DNA from 2 places in the Mesorhizobium sp. M0768 genome. Region 2 is predicted to be linked to the other one. Evidence: predicted binding sites of a transcription regulator. Region 2 holds the regulator's gene; the other holds the start of a gene.

Region 1 (4,424 bases), on a different contig from region 2:
TCTTGAGTCCGCAATGATTGCCGATTTAACGGGAGAGGTCGATGCGGCGCTGTAAATTCCGCCTGGCGTGCCTTGATCTAAGCATTTCTCAACCTTCCGGAATCGTATATTGATCCCGCACGCGTGGGGCCGCATTTTCCTGGATCTCATGGGTAGGCCGGGGGGCTCATGTCCGATATTCCGTTGTTTTTTGAGCGCCTGAACCGGCGCGCCTTTCTTGGTGCATCCGCTCTGGGCGCGGCCTCCGTGGCTCTTTCGTCGTGCACTACGACGGATGTGGCGGCGCCGGTGCCCGCGGCACCAAGCGATCCGGCTTTCGGCGATGCCGCAAGCATGTATGCCGCGCGCATCGACGAGGGCTATCAACTGCCGGCAATCCCGGTAGCCAAGGTCGATCCGAAATTCGTGCGTCAAATCGTGGCCGACCCGACTGGAGAAAAACCCGGCACGATCGTCGTCGATACTTCCGAGCACTTCCTCTATCTGGTGCGCGACGGCGGCAAGGCAATTCGCTATGGCGTCAGCCTCGGCAAGGCCGGTTTCGGATGGACCGGCAGCGCCGTGGTTCAGGCGAGGAAGAAGTGGCCGGTCTGGACGCCGCCGCCGGAAATGATCCAACGCCGGCCGGAACTGGCGAAATACAAGGACGGCATGCCGCCCGGCCCGCAGAGCCCGCTTGGTGCCCGCGCGCTGTATCTCTTCCGTGACGGCAAGGACACGATGTATAGGCTGCACGGCACGCCGGAGTGGGATTCCATTGGGAAGAACGCTTCCTCCGGCTGTGTGCGCTTCATGAATCAGGACATTATCGACCTCTACAGCCGCGTCGACGGCGTCGCGCCGGTCTTCGTGCGCCCGAACCTGTCGGCCGCCGGGAAGATCGCCGCCGTGTCGAACAGGACGGCCGAGCCGATCGATGCCGGCGTGCCAAAGGACGCGGAGATGTTGAGGTAAGTGCCTTCGACTGGATCGTCAGTCGCAGGTTTTTGCAACGCACCAGGACACCGTCCTTGCGCGGGCGAGCCGCAACTGAAGGTACAACCGCTCAATCGCGCCAGCTCAGGCGGACGCGTTCGGCGCGTCCGCCTGTATGGGTGCCGCTACTTCTTGGCGAGGCCTGGGAGCGTGACCTGATAGACCAGGAACATGGTGTCGACATCGGCGCCATCCTCGGCCTTGTAGGCCGCGCCGACCTGGAAGCCGTCCTGCGTGAGGAAATCATTGTCATTGGCGACGAACAGGAAATAGTCGTCGGGCAGCTTTGGATCGAGGACGCTCACCACCGACATCGCCTCCCATTTCTCCGAAAGGTTGTTGCGGTCGTTGGGCGCGCCATTGTGCAGCCCGAAGCGGCCGAGCTCGGTCTTGTCGTTGATGTCGATGAGCGGCGTCAGCTTGGCCGGCGTCACCGATGGATCGAGCTCACCCTTGGGCGCCAGCGGCTTGTCCTTGTCGAATTCTGTGCCGGCGACATCGGTTGCCGCAGACACATCGACGACGCTGATCTCGCGGTGGAGCGAGGTGTCGCCCTTCAGCCCCCGGCCATTGCCGCTGTCGCGCGCCAGCATCAGGAAGGTCTTGTCCGACAGCGCCACGATTTCGCTCTGCGCGGCGATCTTGGTTTTGCCCTTGGCATCGGTGAACACCGGCAGCGGCACGACATATTCATGCGCGAGCTTGAGCTGGCCGGGATCCGAGGCATCGTAGACCAGCGCGCGCGTGTTCTGACGCGTCGAGGCGGAATCGCCGCCATCCTGCCTTGGGGCCGACTGCAGCACGGCAATCAGGAACTTCCCGTCCGGCGTCAGCGCCATGCCTTCGAGGCCCTGGTTGTTCTGACGGCCGGTTTCGGGATCCTTCGGATCCGGGTCTGCCGCGCCAAGTCCCGGATTGTTGGAAGCAAAGTTTGGCGTCCCGTGACGCATCGGGACAAGCGCCGCCGGCGGCTGCGTTGCCGACATCAGACGCCCATCGGCGGAGAAGCGGTAGATGTTCGGACCGTATTCGTCCGAGATGAACAGCGTGCCGTCGGGCAGCCGCGCGATCGCTTCGTTATCGAGCGCGAGCTTGCCGTTGGCTTCGGGCAGGATCGGCATGTCGTCGGTCGCGGCACGCACGCCGTTGAGCGGATCGAGGCCGGTTGCGTCGGTACCCTTGTCGTCGGTCAAAAGCATGGTGTCGGCAAGCGTCGCGGTGAGGCCCGATTGTTCCTGGCCGGTGGCCGGTGCCGCACCCGGCGCGATCGGCGCGAACTCGAGGGCGATCGTGTTGAGGCGCGGACGGTAATCGGTGGTGCCGACGACATTGTAGCCGCGATCCGGCAGCAGCCACAGCGAGCCCTTATAGCCATCGGCGCCACGCGTCCAGCCGGCAGCGTCGATCGACATACCCGAGCCCGAGCCAAACGTCTCGCCGAACTTGTCCTTCTGGCTGGCCGGGATGCGGCCGACACCGACCAGGCCCTTGTTGACGAAGCTGACGCCGCCGACGGTCGCGGCGTTTTCAGCCAAGGCCGGGGTCAAGGCGGTGAACATCGCCAGCGCGACGGCGAGGGACGCGGTTCGGTGCAGGTTTTTCATGGATATCCTCTTTTGAGACAAAGCTGCCGGGATCTGAAAAAGCGCCGCGTGGCATCGAGGATGCCGCGAAAGCCTTCGGAGAAGCGATCTAGGACGCGAACATGATACTTGCGTGACAGTGCCGCGCTTGCTTGTCCCCCATGGTCGCAACTGACCTGGGTATGGCGAATTCGTCGTCGCCGAGCGAGCAATTAACGACTTTACAAATAGTCGTTATAATGTAAAGTTATGACAATGAAAGGTCCCCGATGACTGCCTATCGTTTCGCCACCCGCCTCAATTCCTTTGCCTCGCGGCCACAGTCCGAGTGGCCCGATCTTGTCGGCAAACCGTCCATGCTGCAAATGGCGGCACGTTCGGCGAAGGTTGCGGAGTTGACCGATCTCGACCTCAACTACCCCGACCATGTCGATGAAAAGCCTGCGGAAATAGCGCGCAAACTCGGCGATATCGGGCTTTCCATCAATGGTTTCGCCATGCGCTACTATTCCAATCCGGCTTTCAAGCTCGGCGCCTTCACCAACCCGGATCCTGCCATTCGCCGCGAAGCCATCGACCTGACCAAGGCCGGCATCGACGCCACCCGCGAGGCGGGCGCCAGCCTGATGACCTTGTGGCTCGGGCAGGATGGCTTCGACTATGCCTTCCAGGTGGACTACGCAGCGCTCTGGCAACACGAAATCGATGGCATTCGTGAAGTTGCGGCGCATGATCCGGGCTGCCAAATCAGCCTTGAATACAAACCCAACGAGCCGCGCTCCTACAGCCTGATGCCAGATGCGGCGACTACATTGCTGGCGATCCGCGAGATCGGCCTGCCAAATCTCGGCGTGACGCTCGATTTCGCCCATGTGCTCTATGCCGACGAGCAGCCGGCCTTTGCCGCAGCACTCGTGGCGCGACACAGCAAGCTGCTCGGCGTGCATCTCAACGACGGCTACGCCAAGCGCGACGACGGCCTGATGGTCGGGGCCGTGCATACGCTGCAGACGATCGAGCTGCTCAGGCAGATCCGTCGAGACGGCTATGCCGGCGCCATCTACTTCGACACGTTCCCCGACATGACCGGGCTCGACCCGGTCCACGAATGCGAAGTCAACATCGCGACTGTCAAGCGCATGCTGCGCTTGGTCGATCGGCTGGAAAAGGACAATCGGCTGTCCACTGCCGTCGACCGTCAGGACGCGGTCGCCTCGCAGGCCATCATCCAGGAAGCCATGCTCGGGCCGGACAGCTGAGGCCGGCGGCATAGACCGTTTTTCAACAAGGGAGGAAGATCATGAAATTTCTACTTGCCACCGCTGCCGCTGCCCTGATGGCGCTGTCCATCGGCTCGGCTTTTTCCGCGGACCTCGCGCCGCTCAATTCCGACACCGAGAAGGATCGCATCGACTGGTCGCAGCTCGAGGCCAGGTTCGGTGCGTTCCCCAAGCTGCCCGAGGGTACCAAGGCGGGTGCGGTCTCCAAGACGCTGACCAATGAATACTGGCGCTCGCTGGGAGAGGGCTACAAGTCGTTCGGCGACCGCACCGGCGTGCCCGTCGTCTACCAGGCAGCGCAGAGCGAGGGCGACCAGCTCGGTCAGCTCACCATCGCCGAAGGTCTGGTCACACAGGGCTACAACGTGCTGCTCGTCTCGCCGCAGACCGACTCCAACCTGCAGCCGATCATGGAACAGGCCAAGGCGGCCAACGTGCCGGTGGTCAACGTCAACGACGCGGTCATCCCGCAGGCCGAGCATTATGTCGGTAATGTCCAGCGCGACAACGGCGTGCGCGTCGCCAAATGGTTCATCAAGAACCGGCCGGACGGCGGCAAGGTCGCCATCGTCGAAGGCCAGGCCGG
Region 2 (4,424 bases):
TCTGTGTGCCGAGCGCGATGCGGTTCAGCGCGGCGTGGTCGCCGTCCTGGCCCGAAACCGGAACCGATCCGGCCAGCCCTTGCGCTGTCAGCGCGGCGACGACGCCGCCGGCAGTGCCGTCATTGGCCGCGACCACGGCATCGACCTTGTTGTCGTTGGCGGTCAGGAACTGTTCCATGTTCTTCTGAGCGTTGGCCGGCAGCCAGCCGTCGGTATAGGCCTCGCCAACATTCTTGATCTTGCCGCTGTCTATTGCCGCCTTCAGCACCTCCATCGAACCGGCAAACAGGAAATCGGCATTCGGATCGGAACCCGAACCCTTGATGAAGACGTAGTTGCCTTCCGGCTTCACCTTGAAGACTTCCCGGGCCTGCATGCGGCCGACTTCCTTGTTGTCGAAGGTCAGGTAAAAGACGTCCTTGTTCTCGATCAGCCGGTCGTAGCCGACAACCGGAATACCTTCGTCCAGCGCCTTTTGCACGGCCGGCCCGATGGCCGAGGCGTCCTGCGCCAGGATGATCAGTGCGTTGGCGCCCTGCGAGATCAGGCTCTCGACGTCGGTGAGCTGCTTGCCGGGGTTGGACTGTGCGTCGGCGGAAATATACTTGTCGCCTGCGGCCTCGATGGCCGCCTTCATTGCGGCCTCGTCGGTCTTCCAGCGCTCTTCCTGGAAGTTCGACCAGGAAACGCCGATGACCTTGTCTTTAGCCTGCGCCACCGACGCCAGCGCCAGCGTCATGGCGACACCCGCCAGAATGGCGGTCGTGAATTTCTTCATCATATCCTCCCTGCGCCGCGTACGGCGTGACCAATTGGCTCAAAGACCAGCTTAGAAGCTCTAATTTTTTCGAGCCTCGAAAAAATACTGGTCCGATCTCCGGCTGCTGTCAACATCGATTCTGATGGATTTTGATGACTCTGCGAGTTTTTTCGAGCGTCGGAATAAACGATGACAGCGCCACCTGCATCTGACACTATTTGCCTCATCCGACACTATTTGTCGGACATTACCGACGGCTTCCGGTTCATGAGCGGCCGCGGCAACCGGGAGGAAAGCAAAACAATGTCGGTCGGAATCCGCCATGACGATTTGCGCCGGCGCAACCGGGCGATGGTGATCTCGGCGGTGCGCCGGGCCGGCCAGCCATCGCGTACTGAGATCGCAGCTACCACCGGCCTCAGTCATTCGACCATATCGGCGATTTCTTCCGACCTGATACGGGAAGGCATCCTCGCCGAGAGCAAGCCAAGTGAGCCCGTTTCGTTGAAACGCGGTCGTCCGCAAGTCGGCCTCGCCCTCAACCCGGAAGCGGCGGCGGTGCTGACCGTGGTGTTGTCGCTGAATTTCCTTTCGGCCGCCATTATCGACTACACGGGACAGGTGGTCGCCGAGGAACAGCGCCGGCTGGACACGCTGACTATGCCGCGCGACGAGCTGATCCGTGAATGCATGGCCATCGTCCGGCGCCGGCTGCAGGATCCAGATCTTGACGTCCGCAGTGTCGCCCGCATCGCCCTGGCGATTCAGGGCATTACCGACTCCCCTGCACGCGCCATGCTGTGGTCGCCGATCACGCCGCAGACCGACATCGCCTTTGCCGACATGCTGGAGGACGAATTCGGCATCCCGGCAACGGTGGAGAACGACTGCAACATGATGGCGGTGGCTTTGCGCTGGCGCAATCCGGATCGCTATCGCGATGACTTCATCGCCATCCTGCTTTCGCATGGCATCGGCATGGGGCTGGTGCTGAAGGGCGAACTGTTCACCGGGACGCATTCCTCGGGCGGCGAATTTGGCCACATGATCCATCGTCCGGGCGGCGCGCTCTGCCGTTGCGGGCGGCGCGGCTGCATCGAGGCGTATGCCGGCAACTACGCCATCTGGCGCAACGCCAGGCAGATGAGCGAAGACAGCGAACCGGTCGCCGACGTCAGCGACGCCGACATGCGCGCACTGGCGGCCCGGGCGCGCGAGAAAGATGGGCCGGAACGCGAGGCCTACCGCAAGGCCGGCGAAGCGCTGGGTTTCGGTCTCGGCTCGCTGTTCGCGCTGATCGATCCGGCACCGGTCGCGATGGTCGGCGCCAGTGCCGCCGCCTTCGATCTGATCGAGCCGGCCTTGCGGAAGGCAATCGCCCAGACCGCCGGCGGCCAGCATTCAGGCTCGATCTCCTTCGATACAGAGCCGAACGAATTGCCTCTGATCCGCGAAGGCTGCGCGATGCGGGCGTTAAGCTTCGTCGACCAGGAGATTTTCGCGCCGGGCGCGCAAATGAGGCCCAGCGTCAGAAAGAACGTAGCCTGACCAGGCGGGTCAATCTTCCCTGATCGCATAGCCGGCGCCGCGGATGGTGCGGATGACATCCGGCATCCGGCCGTTGTTGACGGCTTTGCGCAGCCGCCCGACATGCACGTCGACGGTGCGTTCGTCGATGTAGATTGTCTCCCCCCAGACATTATCGAGTAACTGGCTGCGCGAGAAGACACGGCCCGGATGCCGCATCATGAACTCGAGCAGCCGGAATTCGGTCGGCCCGAGCCTGATTTCGCTCTTCTTGCGATAGACCCTGTGCGATTCGCGATCGAGCACGATGTCGCCGACCTTCAGCACGCTGGACAGCACTTCCGGCTTGGCGCGCCGCAGCAGCGCCTTGACCCTGGCCATGAATTCCGGTGTCGAAAACGGCTTGACCAGATAGTCGTCGGCGCCGGTCGAAAGACCGCGCACCCGGTCGCTCTCCTCGCCGCGCGCGGTCAGCATGATGATCGGCAGCCGCTCGGTTTCGGGGCGCACCCGCAACCGACGACAGAGCTCGATGCCGGAAACCGCTGGTATCATCCAGTCGAGCACCAAAAGGTCGGGCACATTCTCCTGCAAACGGATCTCGGCTTCGTCGCCGCGTGTCACCACCTCGACCTGGTAGCCTTCGGATTCGAGATTGTAGCGGAGCAGCACACCCAACGGCTCCTCGTCCTCCACCACCATTATGCGTGGTGCGATCATCGGCTGGGCACCCCCATCATGTCACCGGTGCGGACATTGTCGTTTCGTCCTGCTTCGGACGATTGACCGGCAATTGCTCGCCGGTCAGCACATAATACGCATTTTCGGCGATGTTGGTGACATGGTCGCCGATCCGCTCCAGATTCTTGGCGCAGAACAGCAGGTGCGTGCAAGCGGTGATGTTGCGCGGATCTTCCATCATGTAGGTCAACAGCTCGCGGAACACGGACGTGTATTTAACGTCGATGCGCTCGTCGGCGGCACGAAGCTTGGCCAACGCGGCCGCATCGCCTGCAGCATATTCCTCGATGACACCCTGCACCTGGATGAGAACCAGCTGCGCCATCGCGTCGATGGAATGCGACAGGTCCCGCGGCGTGGCGCTGAGGCCGACCGCACTCACGCGCTTGGCGATATTCTTGGCAAGGTCGCCGATGCGTTCGAGGTCGCCCGCCATGCGGATCGCTCCGACCACATGGCGAAGATCGTGGGCCATCGGCTGGCGTTTGGCGATCAGGGTGATGGCGCGGTCGTCCAGTTCGCGTTGACGCGCATCCATGATGGCGTCGTCGGAAACGACGCGTTGCGCCAGCACGTTGTCGGAATTCAACAGCGCCTTGGTCGCCCCGCCGACCATCGAACCGGCGAGGTCGGCCATGTCGCGGATCAGCTTGCTGATCTGCTCGAGATCCTCGTCGAAAGAAGCGACTGTGTGTTCGCCCATGGTCCTGTCCTCATATGCATGATCGGAACGGCTCAGCCGAAGCGGCCAGTGATGTAGTCCTGCGTGCGCTTCTCGCGGGGCGACGTGAAGATCTTCTCGGTCCGGTCGAACTCGACCAGTTCACCCAGATACATGAAGGCCGTCTGGCGCGACACGCGCGCCGCCTGCTGCATGTTGTGGGTGACGATGACGATCGTGTAGTCGGCTTGCAATTCGTCGATCAGTTCCTCGATCTTGGCAGTCGACAGCGGGTCGAGGGCCGAAGCCGGTTCGTCGAGCAGAATGACTTCCGGCTTCACGGCCACGGTGCGGGCGATACAGAGCCGCTGCTGCTGGCCGCCGGATAGGCTCAAGCCGCTGGCGTTGAGCTTGTCCTTGACCTCGCTCCACAGCGCGGCGCGCTTCAACGCCTGTTCGACGCGGCCGTCCATCTCGGACTTGCCGAGGTTCTCGTAGAGCCTGACGCCGAAGGCGATGTTCTCGTAGATCGACATCGGGAACGGCGTCGGCTTCTGGAACACCATGCCGATCTTGGTCCTGAGGAGGTTGAGATCCTGCGACCGGTCGAGAATGTTCTTGCCGTCGAGCAGCACCTGGCCCTCGGCCGTCTGTTTTGGGTAGAGCTCATAGATGCGGTTGAATACACGCAGCAGCGTCGATTTCCCGCAGCCCGAAGGGCCGATGAAGGCCGTG

The links. Region 2 encodes PhoB, which activates phosphate uptake and scavenging genes when phosphate is short. Its sites were predicted from a motif close to TGTCATNNANCTGTCAT; they were not measured.
Region 1: a site for PhoB is predicted at 2,681-2,697, ahead of NKI08_RS10800 (esterase-like activity of phytase family protein). Genes of this name have one in related genera too.

Annotation. Positions count from the first base shown of each region.
Region 1 is NZ_JAMYPD010000006.1:134,257-138,680, reverse strand. Features, by position in the region: gene NKI08_RS10805 (L,D-transpeptidase) at 169-954, shown strand; gene NKI08_RS10800 (esterase-like activity of phytase family protein) at 1,101-2,579, opposite strand; gene NKI08_RS10795 (TIM barrel protein) at 2,828-3,817, shown strand; gene NKI08_RS10790 (sugar ABC transporter substrate-binding protein) at 3,859-4,424, shown strand, end outside.
Region 2 is NZ_JAMYPD010000004.1:230,332-234,755, forward strand. Features, by position in the region: gene xylF (D-xylose ABC transporter substrate-binding protein) at 1-778, opposite strand, end outside; gene NKI08_RS07745 (ROK family protein) at 1,064-2,308, shown strand; gene phoB (phosphate regulon transcriptional regulator PhoB) at 2,318-3,007, opposite strand; gene phoU (phosphate signaling complex protein PhoU) at 3,024-3,731, opposite strand; gene pstB (phosphate ABC transporter ATP-binding protein PstB) at 3,764-4,424, opposite strand, start outside.